DNA from 3 places in the Actinosynnema sp. NPDC059335 genome. Region 2 is predicted to be linked to each of the others. Evidence: riboswitches for the same ligand, from Rfam matches in the RefSeq annotation. Region 2 holds a riboswitch; each other region holds the start of a gene.
What was found. Region 2 has a riboswitch for glycine ahead of gcvH (glycine cleavage system protein GcvH). Riboswitches for the same ligand answer to the same signal wherever they lie in the genome.

Region 1 (2,256 bases), on a different contig from region 2:
GCCTCATCACCCCCAAGCGGCTGGCCATCGCCGCCGCGTGCCTGGCGTCGCTGGTCGTGTGCTGCGGCCTGGCCTACTGGCAGTGGGAGCGGTTCTCCGAGGCGGGCGGCACGTTCCAGAACCTCGGCTACGTCTTCCAGTGGCCGCTGTTCGGCCTCTTCCCCGCGTTCATGGTGTGGCGCATCCGCAGGCTGGACGCCCGCCGCAAGGCCGAGGCCGCCCGGGAGCCGGTGGTCGAGCCGCCGCGCCCGATGGTTACCGTGGAGCCCGTCAGGACACCCGTGCCGGACGACGAGGACGACGAGCTGGCGGCCTACAACCGCATGCTCGCCCAGCTCCACGCGCGGGACCAGCGGTGAGGCGAAGGTAGGACGATGAGCGGCGCGTTGACCAGGTTCCGGTTCATGGCTTACGTGGTCGGTGTCGGCCTGCTGCTGCTCGTGGTCGCCATGATCGCCAAGTACGCGGGCGGCAACGCGGGCATGATGCAGGTCGTCGGCCCCGTCCACGGCTTCCTCTACGCCGTCTACCTGGTGCTGACCGTCGACCTGGCGCTCAAGGCCCGCTGGTCGATCAAGGGCACCGCCCTGGTGCTGCTCGCGGGCACGATCCCGTTCGTGTCGTTCTACGCCGAGCGCAAGGTCGTGGAGACCGTCCGGGCCGAGAAGAGCCTGTGACCGGGGTTGACCCCGCCCGCCGGCCACCCCTAGCGTCTGGCGGTACCAACTGAACACGGCCGTCGATGTCGCGCGGGAGAGTCCCCGAGCGGGGCGCCGAAGGAGCAACTCCTCCCCGGAATCTCTCAGGCCCAGGTACCGCGCGACGAAGGCAACTCTGGAAAGCAGGCGCACCCGCTGCGCCTCGCCCACGGTGCAAGCCGCCCGCGCCGGGTGGCGAAGCTCTCAGGCTCATGGCAGAGGGGGAGGCTCACTCGACGAGGAGTCTCCGATGGGCCGTGTCATCCTTTCGCACGTGACGCTCTCGGGCGCGCCCGCGCCGACCCGACCGGTCGGCCCGCCGGCGTGCCCGCACCCAGGGAGGACCCGCCCGATGGAAAGCCGCCGCACGCCCCTGCACGCCGAGCACGAGGCGCTGGGCGCCCAGTTCACCGACTTCGCGGGCTGGCGGATGCCGCTGCGCTACGACAGCGAGCTGGCCGAGCACCGCGCGGTGCGCACCTCGGCGGGCCTGTTCGACCTGACCCACATGGGTGAGATCGTGCTCACCGGCCCCGAGGCCGGCGCGGCGCTGGACCACGCCCTGGTCGGCCACGCCTCCGCGATCGGCGTCGGCCGCGCCCGGTACACGATGATCTGCGAGGCCGACGGCGGCGTGATCGACGACCTGATCGTCTACCGCACCGGCGACCGGGAGTACATCGTCGTCGCGAACGCCTCGAACGCCGCCGTCGTCCACGAGGCCCTGGTCGAGCGCGCGAAGGGCTTCGACACCACCGTCGAGGACAGGTCCGCCGACTACGCGCTGCTCGCCGTGCAGGGCCCGCGGTCCACCGCCATCCTCGAAGCGCTCACGCCCACCGACCTGACCTCGGTCAAGTACTACGCCTCGTACCCGACCGAGGTCGCGGGCAAGCCGGCCCTGCTCGCCCGCACCGGCTACACCGGCGAGGACGGCTTCGAGCTGTTCGTCGCCCCGGCCGACGCCGCGCACGTCTGGCAGGCGCTGCTGGAGGCGGGCGCGCCGCACGACCTCAAGCCCGCCGGCCTCGGCTGCCGCGACACCCTCCGCCTGGAGGCGGGCATGCCGCTGTACGGCAACGAGCTGGGCCGCGACCGCACGCCCTTCCACGCCAACCTCGGCCGGGTGGTGAAGCTCGACAAGCCGGGCGACTTCGTCGGCCGCGACGCGCTGGCCGCCGTCGCCGAGCAGGGCGTGGCCGAGGTCCTGGTCGGCCTGAAGACCACCTCCCGCCGCGCGCCCCGGCACGGCTACCCGGTGCTGGACGCGGACGGCAACCGCATCGGCGAGGTGACCAGCGGCGCGCTGTCGCCGACCCTCGGCTACTCGGTGGCGATGGCCTACGTCACCACCGGCCACACCGAGCCGGGCACGGAACTCTCGGTCGACGTGCGGGGCAAGCACGAGCCGGTCGAGGTCGTCGCGCTGCCCTTCTACCAGCGAACCAGCTAAGGGAGAGACCCACACATGTCCGAGCACTTCAACACCTCCCTCGCGGAGTTCGACCCGGAGGTCGCGAACGCCGTCGCCGCCGAGCTGCACCGGCAGCAGAGCACG
Region 2 (2,256 bases):
AGAAGACCGAGTCGTGCACCTGGTAGGTCGGGTCGGCGTGGGTGGTCGGCCGCGAGTCGGCGAAGCAGCCGCCCTGGTCGATCGCGATGTCCACGAGCACCGAGCCGGGCTTCATGTCGGCCACCAGCTCGTTGCTCACGAGCTTCGGGGCCTTCGCGCCGGGCACCAGCACCGCGCCGATCACCAGGTCGGCCTCCCGGACCGCCTGCTCGACCGAGTAGCGGTTGGAGGTCACGGTGCGCAGGCGGCCCTGGTAGAGGGCGTCGATGTGGCGCAGCCGGTCGACGTTGGTGTCCAGGATCTCCACGTCCGCGCCCAGGCCCACGGCGATCGCGGCCGCGTTGAGGCCCGCCACGCCGCCGCCGATGACGACCACGCGCGCCGGGTGCACGCCGGGCACGCCGCCGGGCAGCACGCCGCGCCCGCCCGAGGGCTTCATCAGCGAGAACGCGCCGACCTGCGGCGCGAGCCGGCCCGCGACCTCGGACATCGGCGCGAGCAGCGGCAGCGCGCCGTTCGGCGTCTGCACGGTCTCGTAGGCGATGGCGGTCGTGCCGGAGTCCAGCAGCGCCTGCGTCAGCGGCCGGTCGGCGGCCAGGTGCAGGTAGGTGAACAGGACCTGGCCCTTGCGCAGCCGCGGGTACTCCTCGGCCACCGGCTCCTTGACCTTCAGCACCAGGTCGCCCTCGGCCCACACGTCGTCCGCGGTGGCGAGGACCTTCGCGCCGGCCGCCAGGTACTCCTCGTCGGTGATGGCCGAACCGAGGCCCGCGCCGGCCTCGACCACCACGTCGTGGCCGCGCTGGGTCAGCTCGTGGGCGCCCGCCGGGGTCAGCGCGACGCGGTACTCGTGGTTCTTGATCTCGCGGGGAACTGCGATCCGCACGGTGGGCTCCTTCGGCCGTTGTTACACCCAAGGTCCGTCAACGGGTGATCGGTGTCATCGTGCGGCCGGCACGAACGCGCCGGGAACCGGTTGTGCCGGCCGCACAAGCCGGACGGCGCGTTGACACCCGTCCGGGGCGGCACCTAGCGTGCGGGCCAACCAACTGAACATCGGCCGCGGCGCGTCGTGAGCGCCGGAACCCGCGCGGGAGAGACCTCGGTGCCACGGCCGGGGCGCCGAAGGAGCAAGTACCCCGCACACTCTCAGGCAGCGAGAACCGCTCGGGTGAGGCGACTCTGGAAAGCGCGCCCTCCGGCGCGCACCCACGGTGCAAGCCGCGACGTCGCGGCGAAGCTCTCAGGTCCCAGGACAGAGTGGGGATCCGGACCTCGCCGTTAGGGAGCGCTGTCGTGACTTTTCCGGACAACCTGCTTTACACGCCCGAGCACGAGTGGGTCGACTGGGCGCCGGGTACCCAGGAGCCCGTGGCGGTCGGGATCACGTCGTACGCCGCGGGGTCGCTGGGCGACATCGTCTTCGTGGAGCTGCCGGAGGTCGGCGCCGCGGTGACGTCCGGCCAGGTGTGCGGCGAGCTGGAGTCCACCAAGTCCGTGAGCGACCTGTACGCGCCGGTCAGCGGCGAGGTCGTGGCGGTCAACGAGGACGCCGTGCGGGACCCGTCGTTGATCAACAACGACCCGTACGGGGCCGGCTGGCTGTTCAAGGTGGCCGTGACCGACGCGACCGGGTTGCTGACCGCCGCCAAGTACGCGGAACTGACCGGGGACTGACGTCATGGCGATCAGCGTGTTCGACCTGTTCTCGGTGGGGATCGGACCGTCCAGCTCGCACACCGTCGGCCCGATGCGGGCCGCGATGATGTTCGCGGACCGGCTGGGTCCCGTGCTCGGCTCGGTGGACCGGGTGCGCGTCGAGCTGTTCGGGTCGCTGGGCGCGACGGGCCACGGGCACGGCAGCCCGAAGGCGGTGCTGCTGGGGCTGGAGGGCCACCGGCCGGAGGAGGTGGACCCGGTCGAGGCCGAGCGGCGGACGGCGGAGATCCGCGCCACCGGGCGGCTGCGGCTGGGCGGCGTGCGGGAGATCGCGTTCCGGGAGGACGCCGACCTGGTGATGCACCGGCGCAAGTCGCTGCCGCTGCACCCCAACGGGATGAGCTTCGAGGCGTACGCGGGTGGGTCGGTGGTCGACTCGGCGGTGTACTACTCCGTCGGCGGCGGGTTCGTGGTGGACGAGACGGCCACCGGGACCGACCGGATCAAGGCCGACGAGACGCGCGTCGCCCACCCGTTCCGGACCGGTGACGAGCTGCTGGGCCGGTGCCGGGAGACCGGGCTGTCGATCAGCGAGGT
Region 3 (2,256 bases), on a different contig from region 2:
CACGTTGAGGTCAGACACGCCCCGCGCGTCGCGTTGACCTGCCCCCTAGGCGGTCTTACCGTCGAACTCAGGTGAATTGCCACGGTGTTGTTTCCCGACACCGCGGCGGCTTCACGTTGGTCGCCGGTCGTCGTGGCCGGACCGAGGGGAGGCAGGCGTGGTCGAGGAAGCGCCCATCCGGGCCGGATCCGGCGAACAGGGTGAGCTGTTCCCGGACTCCTCGCTGCCGGACGAACTGGTCGGGTACCGCGGCCCCGCCGCGTGCCAGATCGCGGGCATCACCTACCGCCAGCTGGACTACTGGGCGCGCACGGGCCTGGTCAACCCGACGATAAGGAGCGCTCACGGCTCCGGCAGCCAGCGGCTCTACTCGTTCAAGGACATCCTGGTCCTCAAGGTCGTCAAACGGCTCCTGGACACCGGCGTCTCGTTGCAGAACATCCGGGTCGCGGTCGACCACCTGCGCCGCCGCGGCGTGCAGGACCTGGCCCGGATCACGTTGTTCAGCGACGGCACCACGGTCTACGAGTGCACCTCCCCGGAGGAGGTGGTCGACCTGCTCCAGGGCGGCCAGGGGGTGTTCGGCATCGCGGTCAGCGGCGCGATGCGGGAGATCAGCGGCACGATCCACGACTTCCCCGCCGAACGCGCGGACGGCGCGGAGATCGTGGAGGCGGCCGACGACGAGCTGTCCCGCCGCCGTCGCACCCGGGCCATCGGCTGACCCGGCGAGGCCCGGCGGCAACTGAGATCCACGTCGCGCCGGCGGTTCCGAGGGCGTCCCCGCCGGGTACCATTCGCGCGTAGTCGCTTTATCCCGCGCGGGAGAGTCCGAGCCAGTCTCGGCGCCGAAGGAGCAAATCCTCCCCGGAACCTCTCAGGCGCAAGGACCGCGCGGGTGAGACGCCTCTGGAAAGCGGGTCGGCAGCACGCCGACCCCGCCGACGGTGCAAGCCCGGCCTCCGGGTGAAGCTCTCAGGCGCCCGACGTCGGGCAGAAGACAGAGGGGGAGGGCAACGGCAGGAGTCTGTCCGGAGCCCTGGAGGCCAGCACCGATGACGCAGGACCGCATCCCCCTCGCCGCACTCGAGCACGGCACCCCGTTCGCCGACCGGCACGTGGGCCCGCGGCCCGCCGAGCTGGCCCGCATCCTCGACGTCATCGGGGTCGGGTCGCTGGAGGAGCTGGCGCAGCGCGCCGTCCCCGAGTCGATCCGCGAGCGCGACCTGGCGCTCGACCTGCCCGAGCCCGCCACGGAGACCGAGGCGCTGGCCGAGCTGCGCGCCCTCGCCGCGCGGAACCGCCCGATGACGCAGATGATCGGCCTGGGCTACTACAACACCACGACGCCGCCGGTCATCCTCCGCAACGTGCTGGAGAACCCCGCCTGGTACACCGCGTACACGCCGTACCAGCCGGAGATCTCCCAGGGCCGCCTCGAAGCGCTGCTGAACTTCCAGACCATGGTCGCCGACCTGACCGGCCTGCCGCTGGCCAACGCCTCGATGCTGGACGAGTCCACCGCCGCGGCCGAGGCGATGACGCTGGTCCGCCGCGCCGGCCGGTCGAAGTCGGCCAGGTTCGTGGTGGACGCCGACACGCTGCCGCAGACGCTGGCCGTGATCGAGACCCGCGCCGAGCCGCTGGGCATCGAGGTGGTGACCGCCGACCTGTCGCAGGGCCTCGAAGGGCTCGGCCTGGGCGGCGACTTCTTCGGCGTGCTGCTGTCCTACCCCGGCGCGTCCGGCGTGGTCCGCGACCACGCGGGCGTCATCGAGGAGGTGCACCGGGCCGGCGCGCAGGTCGTGGTGGCGGCCGACCTGCTGTCGCTGGCGCTGCTGCGCCCGCCCGGCGAGATCGGCGCGGACGTGGTCGTGGGCACCACCCAGCGGTTCGGCGTGCCGATGGGCTTCGGCGGGCCGCACGCCGGGTACATGGCCGTGCGGCAGGGCCTGGAGCGGCAGCTCCCGGGCCGGCTCGTCGGCGTGTCCGTCGACGCGGACGGCTCCGTCGCCTACCGCCTCGCCCTCCAGACGCGCGAGCAGCACATCCGCCGGGAGAAGGCCACCAGCAACATCTGCACCGCCCAGGTGCTGCTCGCCGTGATCGCGTCGATGTACGCGGTGTACCACGGCCCGGAAGGGCTGAAGGACATCGCGACCCGCGCGCACCGGATGGCGACCGTGCTGGCCGCCGGCCTGCTGGAGGGCGGCGTCGAGGTCGTGCACGGCGAGTTCTTCGACACCGTGCGGGCGC

Region 1: linked by a shared signal. The riboswitch ahead of gcvT (glycine cleavage system aminomethyltransferase GcvT) and the one ahead of gcvH (glycine cleavage system protein GcvH) in region 2 are both predicted to bind glycine.
Region 3: linked by a shared signal. The riboswitch ahead of gcvP (aminomethyl-transferring glycine dehydrogenase) and the one ahead of gcvH (glycine cleavage system protein GcvH) in region 2 are both predicted to bind glycine.

What each region holds. Positions count from the first base shown of each region.
Region 1 covers NZ_JBHYXZ010000012.1:23,996-26,251, forward strand. Annotated here, with positions in the region: gene ACFXGA_RS05955 (hypothetical protein) at 1-359, shown strand, start outside; gene ACFXGA_RS05960 (DUF3817 domain-containing protein) at 375-677, shown strand; glycine riboswitch at 741-828, shown strand; glycine riboswitch at 829-927, shown strand; gene gcvT (glycine cleavage system aminomethyltransferase GcvT) at 1,051-2,151, shown strand; gene glyA (serine hydroxymethyltransferase) at 2,167-2,256, shown strand, end outside.
Region 2 covers NZ_JBHYXZ010000004.1:51,748-54,003, forward strand. Annotated here, with positions in the region: gene ald (alanine dehydrogenase) at 1-886, opposite strand, end outside; glycine riboswitch at 1,082-1,176, shown strand; gene gcvH (glycine cleavage system protein GcvH) at 1,297-1,677, shown strand; gene ACFXGA_RS02100 (L-serine ammonia-lyase) at 1,682-2,256, shown strand, end outside.
Region 3 covers NZ_JBHYXZ010000142.1:7,227-9,482, forward strand. Annotated here, with positions in the region: gene ACFXGA_RS31930 (MerR family transcriptional regulator) at 158-724, shown strand; glycine riboswitch at 813-903, shown strand; gene gcvP (aminomethyl-transferring glycine dehydrogenase) at 1,056-2,256, shown strand, end outside.